Linked DNA regions of Heliomicrobium gestii. The protein of the gene in region 1 interacts with the protein of each later gene in a pairwise test. Links are inferred from orthologs where the notes say so. Each region holds a gene or a part of one and is shown on either strand. Other genes may lie near its edges. The genes, in order: ftsZ and GTO89_RS05325.

Region 1 (4,883 bases):
GGTAACGACCGGCTGGGTCTAGCTTTTGCCGGGTTAATCCGATGATCGCCCCCGAACAGGCGATGCTTCTGCCATCATCCCTTCGCGCCTCCACGGTGAGCGGGCGGATGCCCAGGAGCATCCCGTCGGCTTTGCCGACCGACACAAAGGGGATATAGCGAGGAGATAGGCCACCGTCTGCCCCAACGGCCCCCTCCTGCCATCCTTCCGGTAAATGGGCCATGACGCTCTCCTCTTCGACAACGATCACCGGTGAACGAGAGAGGGGATCGACAAGCCGGTTGCCGCTGTCAACGAGCGCCGGAATCCGGACGACGCCCCCCGGCAGGTGAAGGGTCAGCTCAACGAGCCAGGCGCCCTGCTGGCGCAACCGTCGCCAAAGGGAGAGAAGCAGCGCCGTCCCGCCCCCAGCCACCAACAGCAACGCCCAGAACCAGAGGGCCCCCGTCGGTTCGCCTGGCGGCGCGAAGAAGTAAATGATGCCGCCGGCAAGCCAGGCGCCCAGATAAAAAATCAGCCACGCCTGAACCGTCTGCCGCCATCCCTTGATCGGAAAAGCGGCTCGAACCATCAGCCAACCGAGGGCAGTCTTGGCGACCCAGGCGGACACCGGTCCGGCAGAAAACCACAAAAATCCGAGGGGAAGCGCGGCGCCAAAGGCGGCGGCGCCGATCAGCCGGAGGGGGTGAAGGGGTAGCCGCAAGACGGTCCCGCAGATGGCCAAAAGAATCGCATCCATGACGAAATTGATCAACCACAGGATATCCCAGTAAACGATCATCCGTTCGCCCATCGCCGCTTCCACCACCGTTTCGGAAACCACAAATCAATTATAACGAATTCTTTTAACAAAATATGTCACTTCTTGCGTTGAATGGGAGGAATGAGAAAAAATAAAACCCCGCAACATCTGTTGCAGGGTTTATAGCGCTCATTTCTGTTTATATCGGTTATCCCCGGTATTTGCGCAGGAATACAGGGATGTCCACATCCTCGCTGAGGGGAACCGGTTTCACTTCCATCGCCGGCGCCTGATTGACGACGGGTTGGGCGTATTTTTCTTTTACCGGCGCAGCAGGGCGCGTCTCCTTGGGCGCCGGTTGGGCGTGGCGGTGGTCAAAGCCTGTGGCGATGACGGTGACCCGCACCTCATCCTCCATCGACTCGTCGATAACAGCGCCGAAGATGATGTTGGCTTCCGGATCGGCCACTTCTGTGACGATCTCCGCCGCTTCGTTGACTTCCAGCATCCCCAGGTTGATGCCGCCGGTGATGTTCATCAGGACGCCTTTGGCGCCCTCAATGGAGGTCTCCAACAGGGGACTGGAAATCGCTTTCTTGACAGCGTCAATGGCGCGGTGTTCCCCGGAGGCATAGCCCACACCCATCAACGCCGACCCTGTGTCAGACATGATCGTCTTGACGTCAGCGAAATCCAGATTGATCAGGCCAGGCACGGCGATCAGGTCAGAGATCCCCTGAACGCCCTGGCGAAGGATATCGTCAGCCAGCCGGAACGCTTCATTCATCGGGGTATGCTTGTCCACAACCTGCAACAACCGGTCATTGGGGATCACGATCAGGGTGTCCACAGCGGCCCGCAATTCCGAGATGCCCCGTTCCGCCTGCATGGCGCGCTTGCGGCCTTCAAAGGTAAAGGGACGCGTCACAACGCCAACAGTCAAAGCGCCCAGTTCACGAGCCACTTCTGCCACCACCGGCGCGGCGCCCGTTCCCGTACCGCCGCCCATACCGGCAGTGACAAAAACCATATCGGCGCCTTTTAAGGCATTAACCAGTTCCTCCCGGCTTTCCTCGGCGGCTTTTTTGCCGATATCGGGGTTCGCGCCAGCGCCAAGCCCCTTCGTCAGCTTCAGGCCGATCTGCATCTTTGTCTCCGCTCTCGAAAGCTGCAAGGCCTGGGCATCGGTATTGACAGATACAAACTGTACGCCCCGTACCCCATGGGAAATCATGCGATTGACAGCGTTGTTGCCGCCTCCGCCTACACCGACGACCCGAATCACGGCGAGCGGATTCAAGTCCACATCCAGTTCGAACACAGGGAGTTCCTCCTTCAAGCAGGCTGATATGAAATATTTGGGTACGGTAACAATAATGTGAAATTAATCATTATGTAATGGTCAACATCTTGGCATTTTATTGTATCGACGCTAGATCTTCGATAAAAAGCCTTCATTCCCTCTTTTTTGCTATGCTTTTTTTATTACATTCGAAGAGTTCCCACAAATTTTTCTTCCGCGTCGTTTAATGCCCGTTACCGGCAGCGCCCGTTTTGCCGGCCGTCCGAGTTGTCGGATGAGCCACAGCCGGGTGAACGGCATTTGTCGAGATTTTTGTCTCTTCTTTTGGTTTGACGACAGGCGATTTGGCCGATGAGATGTCGATATAGTTGAGTTTGGGCGTGCTGCCGTTCTTCATCCATTGGTCGAGAATGTCCAGCAGCGCCTGGCTCTTGGCGGCAATCTCGTCAGGAGGCCCGAAGCGGACCTCGATGCTGTCTGTCGTATATAAGACGAGGCGGCTGCTGTTGATCACATGGATTTCACCGACGCGCGCCAGCAAGGTAGGCGGCATTTCCTGACACAGCTTCAGCCCCGCCGCAAGACCGTCAGCGCTGACGACTTGTCCCGGCCCCACGTTTAGAGGCGCCTGTACGCCGGTGATCACCGGCAGCGGAATCCCATAGAGGCTGTCCAGCTTGCGCAAGAGGATCCCCTGCCGATCGAGCAACACAAAAACCCCTGCCTGTCCAATCACGGCCACGGGCTTCCTCTCCTGGATCTGAATCTGCACCGTCGAAGGAAATTCCCGTTGGATGGTCACATCCTCCACCTGCGGGTGAAACCGCAACTGCTCACAGATGCGGTTTTGGTCGAGGCGCAAGATATTTTCTCCTGGCTGGATCCCTGAAAGCCGGACAATCTCTTCTTCCTTGATCAGGCTGATCCCCGTCACTGTCACCTGAGAGACGCCAAAGTAGGGGGATTGCAGGAAATAGTAGGCAGCCAGCAATAAGAGCGAAATAAAGAAGAATCCAAGCACGCTGGCCTGTTGCCGGCGCATTCGTCAGCCCCCTCCGTGGGAAAAACTACCATAAAAACATTATAACAAAAATCGTTGCGTCTGTCCAAGGGCTAGAGCCCTAAAAAGAGAAAACAATAGCCCCGGCGCTTACCGGGGCTATTGTTCAACCGGCATCTCGAGTGATCCTTGCGCCCAAGCCGGACAGTTTTTCAACCAACCGATCATATCCCCGGTCAACGTGAAAAATCTTTTCGACCGTCGTCCCATTTTCAGCGGCAAGTCCCGCCAAAATCAGAGCGGCGCCGGCCCGCAGGTCCGTGCATTCCACGACGGCGCCACTGAGACCAGGCACACCCTTGACGATGCCGACGCGCCCTTCCAGACGGATGTTCGCCCCCATGCGCCGCAATTCGTCGACATGCTTGAAGCGGTTTTCGAAAATGGTCTCTGAAATCACCGAGGTGCCCTCGCTGACCGCCATCAGCGCCATCATTTGGGCTTGCATGTCAGTGGGAAAACCGGGATAAGGCAGCGTCTTGATGTCGACGGCCTGGCAGCGACGGGGCGCGATGACACGAATCCGGTCATCCTCCTCGATGACCTGGGCGCCCGTCTCGCGCAGCTTGGCTGTCACCGGTTCCAGGTGTTCGGGGATCACGTTGGACAGTGTGATATCGCCGCCGGTGATGGTGGCAGCGACCATGAACGTTCCTGCCTCGATGCGATCGGGGATGAGTTGGTGGGCGCATCCTCCGAGGCGCTGGACGCCATCGATGCGGATGACATCCAAACCGGCGCCGCGAACCTTGGCGCCCATCCCGTTGAGGAAGTTCTGCAGGTCTACGATCTCTGGCTCTTTCGCCGCGTTGCGGAGGATCGTTGTTCCTTCCGCCAGGGTGGCGGCCATCATCAGGTTCTCTGTCGCGCCGACACTGGGAAAGTCGAGGTGGATCTCCGTTCCCTGCAACCGTTCCGTCTCCACCTCGAAATAACCGTGCCGTTCCTGGTAGCGGGCGCCCATCTTCTGCAAACCCTTCAGGTGCAGGTCCATGGGACGACTGCCGATGGAACAGCCACCGGGATGAAAGAGACGCACCTTTTTAAAACGGCTGAGCAGCGGCCCCAAGATGAGATTGGAGGCCCGCATGCGCCGCATTAGATCGGCAGAGACCTCCTGGATCTTCGCCGATGAGGCGTCGATCGACAAACAGTCCGCTTCCCATGCCACCTGAGCGCCTAAGGCGCCCAACACCTCCGCCATCATCTGCACATCGGTCAACCGGGGCACGTCCTTGATCCGGCATTGTCCGGTAGACATCAATGAAGCCGCCAGGATGGGCAGCACAGCGTTCTTAGCCCCGCTGATCGCCACCTCTCCGAAGAGCGGCTTACCCCCCTTGATTCGAATCCTCGGTTCTCCACCCATCAACCTGCCCCCCTGCATCTCCGATGACACGAACTTCAGATCTCAGTTCAATGCCGCAGGTTGCCTTTACCCTGTTCCGAACCGCCTCGATCAGGGCAAGCACATCGGCTGCCGTCGCTCCCCCTCGATTGACGATAAAATTGGCGTGCTTTTCCGATACCTGAGCCCCGCCGATGGTGAAGCCTTTTAAGCCTGCTGTTTCAATCAGTCGACCTGCCGAAAGGTCACCGGGGGGATTGAGAAAAACGCTTCCCGCATTCGGCCAATCGAGGGGCTGCGTCTTTTTGCGACGGGCAAGCTTTTCCTCCATCAAACGGAGGATCGACTCCCGGTCGCCACGACACAGTTCCATGCCTGCGCGGATCACGATGGCCTTTTCCCCTTGCAACCGGGAATGACGGTAGGAGAA
Region 2 (9,406 bases), on another replicon or contig:
CGCGGCACCTCTGTCGTCGCCAAGGAAGACACGCCGAAGCTGAAGGAACTGCTTCCTTATCTCTAAGCCGGCCAGCCGGTCTCTTTCTCTATTGAAAATACGCCTCAGGCAGCACAGGAGGTCTTTGTATGGCTCGTGTCAAGACGGGTCCCATGTCCCGTAAACGACATAAAAAAATTCTTAAACTCGCTCGCGGCTACCGCAACGCTCATTCCAAGCTCTTCCGCACCGCCCACCAGGCGGTCATGAAGGCGCTGTCCTACGCTTATGCCCACCGCAAGAAGAAGAAGGGCGACTTCCGCAAGATCTGGATCACCCGGATCAATGCTGCTGCCCGGATGAACGGCATCTCTTACAGCACCATGATGAACGGCCTGAAAAAAGCCGGCGTCGCTGTCAACCGCAAGATGCTCGCCGATCTGGCTGTCAACGACATGGCGGCTTTCGCCAAGCTCGTCGATGTGGCCAAGGCGAAAGTGAACGCCTAAAATCAAATCGAGTGATTGAATAAGCAGACATGGCCGTGGGGTCATGTCTGTTTTTCTGGGGAGACTAGCCGATAGATCATGGATCCCTGGTGACGGAACCAACATAAAGACAGGATGGACTGTTCCTCTATGCACAGGTATGAACCGCCCAGACCCATTTTTGCCCCCTACGTGCAGGGGAAGCGGCCCAATTACGGGCTGTCGCCGGCCCGGGTGCTTGTGGCCGGTTTCGCTTTGATTATCCTGATCGGGGGATTCCTGCTCAGCACCCCGATGGCGTCACGGAGCGGTCTGGGGACGCGTTTCTTGGACGCATTGTTTACGGCCACATCGGCTGTCTGCGTGACCGGCCTTGTCGTCGTCGATACCCATGACAACTTCTCCCTTGTGGGCCAGTTGATCATCATCACCCTGATCCAGGTGGGCGGGTTGGGCTTTATGACCATGGCCACCCTGATCTACCTCCTGATGGGCAAGCGGATCAACCTGAAGGAACGCTTGCTCATGCAGGAAGCCTTGAACAGCCTCTCTGTCCAGGGGGTTGTCCGCCTCGCCCGCCATGTCTTGCTGACCACCTTTCTCATTGAAGGGATCGGCGGCGTCGTCTTGTCGTTGCGATTTATTCCGCAGATGGGCCTAGGGAAAGGGCTCTATTACGGCTTTTTCCACTCCATCTCCGCCTTTTGCAACGCCGGTTTTGATCTCTTCGGCGGTTTTCGCGGCATCACCGGCTATGTGGACGATCCGATCGTCAACCTGACCATCTCGTCGTTGATCATCTTTGGCGGACTGGGTTTCACCGTTATCGCCGAGACCTTCCGCTACCGGGAAATACGGCGTTTCAGCCTCCATACCAAACTGGTCTGGACTATGACGATCGCCCTGATCATTGTCGGCGCTGTGGCGATTTTTTTTCTTGAGTTCAACAATCCCAAGACCCTGGGGGTACTGGGATGGGACGGCAAGCTGCTGGCTGCCTATTTTCAGAGCGTGACGCCGCGGACGGCTGGTTACAACACAGTGAGCATCGCCGATCTCAAACCGGCGACCCAGTTTCTGATGGTCATCCTCATGTTTATCGGCGCCTCTCCAGGCTCTACCGGCGGCGGCATTAAGACGACAACTTTGGCGGCCCTGTTGGCCGCAGTCTGGAGCATGCGCCAGGGGAAGATCGATGTGGGTTTTTACGAGCGGCGCATCCCGCCAGACACCATCTACAAGGCCATCGGGATTACCGTCATGGCAGTCCTGCTTGTGATCACCGTCACCATGCTGCTGACGATCACAGAAGATGCTGATTTTCTGGCCTTGCTCTTTGAAGCGACTTCGGCTTTTGGCACAGTTGGGCTCACGATGGGTGTGACCTCCCACTTGAGCGACTTTGGTCGTGTCCTTATTGCCCTGACGATGTTTGCCGGCCGGGTGGGGCCGTTGACACTCGCTATCGCCCTGAGCGGCAATGTTTTGGCGAAGCTGCGTTATCCGGAAGAAAAAATTATGGTGGGGTAGGGATTCAGATATGGCCAAAGTGAAAACGGAAAAGCTCTTCGCCGTCATCGGTTTGGGGCGATTCGGCACAAGTGTGGCCAAAACCCTCTTTCGCATGGGTTATGAGGTGCTGGCCATTGACAGTTCGGAAGAACGGATCAACGAGATCGCCGATTTCGTCACCCATGCGGTGCAGGCTGACGCCAAAGACGAAGAAGTGCTGAAAAAGCTCGGCATCCGCAACTTCGATACAGTCATCGTCGCCATCGGTTCCGATGTGCAAGCGAACATCCTGGTGACCGTCATTCTCAAAGACATGGGCGTCCGCCATGTGGTGGCAAAAGCTCAGAACGACCTGCACGGCAAGGTGTTAACCAAGGTAGGCGCCGACCGGGTTGTCTACCCGGAGCGGGATATGGGCGTCCGAGTGGCCCACGCCCTTGTCACCTCCACGGTGATGGATTATTTGGAGCTCTCGCCTGTTCACTCGCTTGTTGAAATTCGTTGTCCCGATCGTTTTGTCGGACAGACCATCGGTGCGGCTGATCTGCGCGCCCGCTACGGCATCACCGTCATCGCTGTCCGCAAGGGCGACGAGGTGCTGGCTTCACCCGGCGCTGATACGATGATCGAAAAGGGTGACATACTTGTCGCCGTCGGTTCCAATGATGATCTAAACCGCTTTGAGGGGGACGCCGTTTGATGATCACCTCTCCAGACAACCAATATGTGAAAGAGGCCCGCTCCCTCTCCCGAAAGAAGGAGCGGGGCCTTACCGGCAAATACCTGATCGAAGGGGTACGCCTTGTCGAAGAGGCGGTCGCCTCGGCGGTCTCGCTGGCCTACTGCCTATATACGGCGCGGGTGTCGTCCCTGCCGCGGGGGCGCTCATTGCTTGAAGGCCTGGCTGCTGCTGGCGTCGACTGCTTAGAGGTGGACGAGCGCGCCCTCGCCACGATCACCGAGACGGAGCAGAGCCAGGGGATTGTCGCCGCCGCTTCACTGACGCCGGCTGACTGGGAAGCCCTACTCGATGTTCCGGCGCCCTTTTTGCTGATCGTTGACGGTGTGCAGGATCCGGGCAACCTGGGCACGATCGTCCGGACAGCCGAGGCGGCCGGTGTGACCGGCGTCCTGCTCACGCCGGGTGTTGTTGATCCGTACAGTCCCAAGGTGATCCGGGCGACCATGGGGGCGCTGTTTCGCCTGCCTGTGGCGACGGCCCCCTCGGCCGAAGGGCTCGCTTCCGCCATGCGGGAACGGGAGATTGCCCTGGCTGTCGCCGATGCCCGTGACGGCGTCCCCTATTATGAAGCCCCTTGGATGAAGGAAGGGCTTGCCATTGTCATCGGCAGCGAGGCCCACGGCCCCCAGCCGATTTGGCGGGAGCGGGCGGGGCTGCTGGTGCGCATCCCCCTGGCGCCGCCGGTCGAATCGCTTAACGCTGCCGTCGCATCGGCCGTGCTCCTTTTCGAAGCGGCCCGCCATCGCTCAGTTGCTTCGAAAAAGGGGCTATGATATAATTTCCCTAGCTGGTGGACCCTGGAACGCAGAAAGGTTGTGGTCGTCGGTGTTTCCCGCTGACTTTTTCTGGCGTATCTTTGAAATGACGGGTTCCGTTGCAGCGTATATGATCTACCGGCGGTTACTGGTGCAATAATTAAAGGATAGGGCATTGATCGGGAGAAGTACTCCTCATACCGCTTGCCAGGGAGACGATCGTCATGGACTGGAAGCGACGTCGAAGCGGAGGGGAGGAAATTCGCCCGGGAGCTTCGGGCTGAAGCCTGGAAGACAGGCCACACTCGGGGGAGCAAAGAGCACCCTGATGCAAGGCCGCCTTCCTGGGTGGGTAGGTCTAGACGGTTTCCCTCCGTTACCGGGGAACGACGAATCAGTCGGCCGAGTGGGTTGCTCTTTTGGGCAACCTAGCGGGGTGGTACCGCGGAAATGACTTCCGTCCCCTTGGGGATCGGGAGTTTTTTTATTTTCTTGGCGAATTGGGAAAATCGGGAGGTCTAACAATGCGTGAACAACTGGATCAGATCCGGCGCGAGGCGGCGGAATCGCTGTGCAGCGTCGAAACGATGGAGGCGCTTCAGGATTGGCGCGTTCGCATTCTCGGCAAAAAGGGAGCGCTGACAGGCATCTTGCGCGGCCTTGGCGCCCTGCCCGCCGAAGAGCGTCCGCTGATGGGCGCCCTTGTCAACGAGGTGCGGGCTGAACTGGAGTTTAAGCTGGAAGAGAAGGGCCGGGAACTGAAGGAAAAAGAAAAGCAGGCCCGCCTGTCCAGTGAGTCCATCGATATCACCCTGCCCGGCCGGGTGCTGCCCCTCGGCGGCAAACACCCCCTCACACTGGTCATCGACGAGATCAAGCAGATTTTTCTCGGCATGGGCTACGAGATCGCCGAGGGCCCGGAAGTGGAACTGGACTACTACAACTTTGAAGCCCTCAACCTGCCTCCGGACCATCCGGCCCGGGACATGCAGGATTCCTTCTATATCACCCCCGATATCCTGCTGCGCACCCATACATCGCCGGTGCAGGTCCGCGCCATGGAGCGCATCCGTCCCCAACTGCCCGTGAAAGTGATCTGCCCGGGCCGCGTCTTCCGCCGTGATGACGACGCCACCCACTCGCCCATGTTCCATCAGGTCGAGGGGCTTGTCGTCGATAAGGGAATCACCTTCGGCGACCTGCGTGGAACCTTGCTCACCTTTGCCCGCCAGATGTTCGGCCCCGACCGGGAGATCCGACTGCGCCCGTCCTTCTTCCCCTTCACCGAACCGAGCGCCGAAGTGGACATCTCCTGCGTCATCTGCGGCGGCAGCGGCTGCCGCGTCTGCAAAGGCTCGGGCTGGCTGGAGATCCTCGGTTCCGGCATGGTTCACCCCCGGGTGCTCGAATACGGCGGCTACACATCCCAAGACGTCACCGGCTTCGCCTTCGGCATGGGCGTCGAACGCATCGCCATGCTCAAGTACGGCATCGACGACATGCGCCTCTTGTATGAGAACGACATGCGGTTCCTGTCGCAGTTCTAGGAAGAAACCAAACGAGGTGGAAAACAAATGCGCGTATCGATAGACTGGCTCAGCGACTATGTCACCGCCGGCCTGGAAGCCGCCGAACTGGGCGAGAAGATGACCCGCTCCGGCATCGCCGTAGAAAATGTGCTGCGCCGGGACAAGGGGCTCGATAAGGTCGTCGTCGGAAAAATCGCCGAAATGACGAAACACCCCGAGGCAGACCGCCTTTGGATCTGCAGGGTCGACACCGGCGACGGTGTACGCACCATCGTAACAGGCGCCCAGAATGTCCGTGTGGGACAAAAAGTCCCTGTTGCCCTGCCGGGCGCCCATCTCCCCAATGGCGTCCACATCAACGAGTCGGTGTTGCGGGGCGTCCCATCGTCGGGGATGCTCTGCGCTGCCGAAGAACTGGGCCTGGAGGAGAAGACGATCGCTCCGGAAGACCGGGAAGGCATCCTGATCCTCGGCGACGACACGGTGACAGGCCAACCGGCGGCGACCGCCCTCGGCCTCGATGATCCCGTGCTGGAACTGGAGCTGACGCCCAACCGGGCCGACTGCCTGGCAGTCGTCAATGTGGCCCGCGAGGTGGCGGCCATCACCGGCGCCGAACTGCGCCTGCCCGAGGTGGCGGTCGTAGAAAAAGCAGCGGGACGCGCCGAAGAGCGGGTAAAGGTCACCATTGAAGACGGCGACCTCTGCGGCCGTTACGCCGCCCGGCTCTTCACCAACCTGCGCCCCGGTCTGTCACCGGCCTGGATGCAGCGACGGCTGCAGGCGGCCGGCATGCGCCCCATCAACAACATCGTCGACATCACCAACTATGTCATGCTCGAACTGGGCCATCCCCTGCACGCCTTCGACTACGACAGGATCAACGAGGGCCATATCATCGTCCGTCGCGCCCGGACCGGTGAGAAACTGGTCACCCTCGATGGGCAGGAGCGGGAATTGAACGCCGAAAATCTGGTCATCGCCGATCCGGAGAAAGCCGTCGGCCTGGCCGGTGTCATGGGCGGGCTGAACAGCGAAATTTCCGCCGGCACGACCACGGTTCTGCTGGAAGCGGCCCATTTTCACCCCGCCAATATCCGTCGCACCGCCCGGCAATTGGGCTTGCGCTCCGAGGCGTCCCAGCGCTTTGAGAAGGGTGTCAACATCGACACGGTCACCTTGGCCATGAACCGCGCCGCCCAGCTGGTGGCCGAATTGAACGTGGCCGATGTGGTCCCCGGCCATGTGGACAACTACCTGCGGCAGGTGGCCCCTCTTCCGATCCCCTTTTCTGTTGACCGGATCAATGCCCTCCTGGGCACCCAGTTGACGGGCGCTGAGATGGACGCCATCTTCCGGCGGCTGCGGTTCCCTGTCAGTTGGGCTGAGCACGCCGGGGAGGGAGAGATGCCTTCCGGCATTGTGGAAGCGCCCACCTACCGTCCGGACATGCAAGGGGAACATGACTTGGCGGAGGAGGTGGCTCGCCTCTACGGCTATGATCGCATCCCGACGACACTGCCGAAAGGCGACACCACCGTCGGTCAACGCACCTGGCCCCAGACGGTGCGCGAACGCATCGCCGATACGCTAGTCGGCGCCGGATTGCGCGAAGTGGTCACCTTCTCCTTCATCAACCCGCGCCATCTGGACCGGCTCGGTTTGTCCGCCGAAGACCCGATGCGTCAGGTCGTGCCGGTGCAAAACCCGCTCAGTGAAGAACAGGGCGTTCTCCGTCCATCCATCTTGCCGGGCCTGTTGGAAGTGGCTGCCCGCAACGCCAGCCGCCGGATCGCCGATCTGGCCATCTTCGAGGTCGGCGGCACCTTCTCGCCGCGGGCGCTGCCGTTAAAGGAACTGCCCGCCGAACCCTGGAAGGTTTCGGCGCTCGTGATGGGCGACGAGTCGATCCACTGGAGCGGCAAACCTCAGACCCTCGATTTTTATTATCTCAAGGGCGTCGTCGTAAAACTGCTGGCAGCCCTGAAGATCGACAATGTGACCTGGCGTCCGGAACGGGCGGTTCCCTACCTGCATCCCGGACGGTCGGCGCGGCTCACCGTGGAGCGGGAGGGCGTGGAGATCGACCTGGGCGTCCTCGGCGAGGTCCATCCCGATGCGCGTGAGGCCTATGACCTGTCGGCGCGACCCGTTGTCATGGAACTTGACTTGTCGGCGTTGATCCTGCTCGCCCGGGCCAAAGGGGAGTATACGCCGCTGCCCCGTTATCCTTCCACCGATCGCGATATGGCCATGGTGCTGCCCCTCGATATCCTGGCCGGCCAAGTGGAAGCGGTGATCGCTGAGATGGGTGGCGATATCCTGGAGCGGTGGCGCCTCTTCGATGTCTACCAGGGCAATCAGATCGCCCAGGGGTACCGTAGCCTGGCGTACACCCTCCGCTACCAGGCGCCCGATCGCACCCTCACCGACGAAGAGGTCAACAACCGCCACGAGGCCATCAAAGCCGCCCTTGCCGAACGCCTTGGCGCCCGGTTCCGGTAAATAAAGCGCCTCTTGGACGGTAATTGAAGAAGGTTTTTTCGACAGCGGCAGCGAAGAGGGAATCAATTCCTCGCCTAGAAAGAGATTCTTTGCAGAGTTAAGTCATATCGGTAGTGGATTCGTCGAAGAATGGCTTTGGCGGATTCATCGAGCGCTGTCGTTGTCGAGGGGGAACTACCTGTGCCAGAAGAAGTCCACAAAACGACCGTACACATCTACGGTGAACCCTATACGATCCGGAGTCCCTTGACGCCGCAACAGATGAGGCAACTGGCCGCCACTGTCGACGAACGGATGCAGGAGATCGCCAGCAAGGGCCCCCACCTTTCCGTCTCCAAGGTGGCCGTGATGGCGGCCTTGCACTTCGCCCATGACTTGGCCAAACTTCAGGAGGACTATGACGATCTGATCAAACTCCTTGAGGATTCCAGTTCCCCCAAATGAGAACCATCGCAAAGGTGAGCGCCGGGTTCCGGCGCTTTTTTCCTTGCCCCTTGGGCACAATAGCCGGAAGGAGGGAAAGCCGTGCACAACCAGGAAATCGCCTGGGCGCTGGTCGAGATGGCCAACCTGCTGGAGATCCTGGGAGAGAACCCCTTCAAGGTGAGAGCCATCCGCAAGGGCGCCCGGGTTATCGAAGGGCTGGAAACTCCTGTCTCTGTCCTGTCCGCCCGTGGACAGTTGGCAAAGATCGACGGCATCGGCAAGGGGCTCTGCAGCGAGATCGACGAACTGCTGCAAGCCGGCGAGAGCCGCCAACTGCAGCGACTGCGGGAGAAGGTCCCGCCTGGTGTGCTTGACATGCTGCAACTGCCTGGCATCGGCCTACGGGCAGTGCGGACCTTTTTTGCCGAAGGCTATACGACGCTGGATGAACTGGAGGAGGGCGCCCGCAAACACCGGTTGCGCCTGTTGCCGGGCATCGCCGCCAAGACAGAGCTCGCGGTCATTCGCGGCGCCGAGATGCTGCGACGGCGTTCGGGGAAGTTCGGTCTTGGCGTGGCCAAGCCGCTGGCGGAGGAACTTCTCCGCTTTTTGCAAAACCTCCCCGAGGTGAGTCGCGCCGAAATCACCGGCGACCTGCGTCGCAGCCAGGAGGTCGTAGAGGAGATCCACCTGCTCGTCGCTTCTCACGAACCGGAGGCGCTCCTGGCCCTCGTGAAAAAACATCCCTCAGCGGCGAAAGTGCTGGTTGAAGGCCCTGGATTTGTTCGCTTCGCCTTCGCCTTTGGCCTGCCGGTCCGCGTCGAGATCACCCCTGAGTCCGATTTCATCGCCCGCTGGGTGGAAACGACAGGAACGGCCCAGCACTGGTCAGCCTTGCGAAGCCGGGGCGCCTTGCCGGCCAAAGCCGTGACCGACGAGTCGGGAGGAGAACTGATCTGTCAACAATGGGACGCTCCCCGAAGGGATGATGGCGACTGGCGCCGGTTTATCTCCTCCCAGGAAGCGGAGGAAGCCTTTTATGAAGGTCTCCGACTCCCCTGGATTCCGCCGGAATTGCGGGAATCAGGACAGGAGGTCTCCCAGGCGGAAGGGGGAACCCTTCCCCAGTTGGTAGAAATGAACGACATCCTGGGTGATTTTCATATCCACACCAATTGGAGTGACGGTGTATCGTCGCTGGAGGAAATGATAGGGGCCGGAAGGGATCGAGGCTACGCCTATATGGCCATCACCGACCATTCTCAGTCCTTGACGGTCGCCCGTGGGCTTTCGGAGACGAAACTGCGGGAACAGCAGCGGGCGATCCGCCAACTGGCTGCGCGGGAGAAGGATTTTACCGTCTTTTCGGGGATTGAGATGGATATCCTCGGCGACGGACGTCTTGATTACGCCGATGACATATTGAGAGAGATGGATGTGGTCATCGCCTCCGTGCACACAGGTTTGCGT

What was found.
Region 2: the proteins of ftsZ (region 1) and GTO89_RS05325 interact in binary tests that used the Bacillus subtilis proteins (3 or more experiments, as listed by UniProt). The link is inferred for Heliomicrobium gestii from one-to-one orthologs.

What each region holds. Positions count from the first base shown.
Region 1 is NZ_WXEX01000011.1:66,287-71,169, forward strand. Bases 8-2,864 are described here. They hold ftsZ (cell division protein FtsZ), read right to left. Parts: upstream 2,064-2,864; coding sequence 951-2,063; downstream 8-950. Other genes in these bases: GTO89_RS12875 (sigma-E processing peptidase SpoIIGA), read right to left, coding at 8-793; GTO89_RS12885 (cell division protein FtsQ/DivIB), read right to left, coding at 2,269-2,864. Also shown: more of GTO89_RS12875, read right to left, coding at 1-7; more of GTO89_RS12885, read right to left, coding at 2,865-3,087; murA (UDP-N-acetylglucosamine 1-carboxyvinyltransferase), read right to left, coding at 3,212-4,474; murB (UDP-N-acetylmuramate dehydrogenase), read right to left, coding at 4,437-4,883. UniProt on the Bacillus subtilis protein: Essential cell division protein that forms a contractile ring structure (Z ring) at the future cell division site. The regulation of the ring assembly controls the timing and the location of cell division.
Region 2 is NZ_WXEX01000004.1:17,720-27,125, reverse strand. What follows is about bases 6,555-9,322. They hold GTO89_RS05325 (cell division protein ZapA), read left to right. Parts: upstream 6,555-7,690; coding sequence 7,691-7,954; downstream 7,955-9,322. Other genes in these bases: polX (DNA polymerase/3'-5' exonuclease PolX), read left to right, coding at 8,036-9,322; pheT (phenylalanine--tRNA ligase subunit beta), read left to right, coding at 6,555-7,510. In the rest of the region: rpmI (50S ribosomal protein L35), read left to right, coding at 1-66; rplT (50S ribosomal protein L20), read left to right, coding at 129-488; GTO89_RS05350 (TrkH family potassium uptake protein), read left to right, coding at 618-1,997; GTO89_RS05345 (potassium channel family protein), read left to right, coding at 2,008-2,679; GTO89_RS05340 (TrmH family RNA methyltransferase), read left to right, coding at 2,679-3,494; pheS (phenylalanine--tRNA ligase subunit alpha), read left to right, coding at 4,001-5,023; more of pheT, read left to right, coding at 5,051-6,554; more of polX, read left to right, coding at 9,323-9,406. UniProt on the Bacillus subtilis protein: Activator of cell division through the inhibition of FtsZ GTPase activity, therefore promoting FtsZ assembly into bundles of protofilaments necessary for the formation of the division Z ring.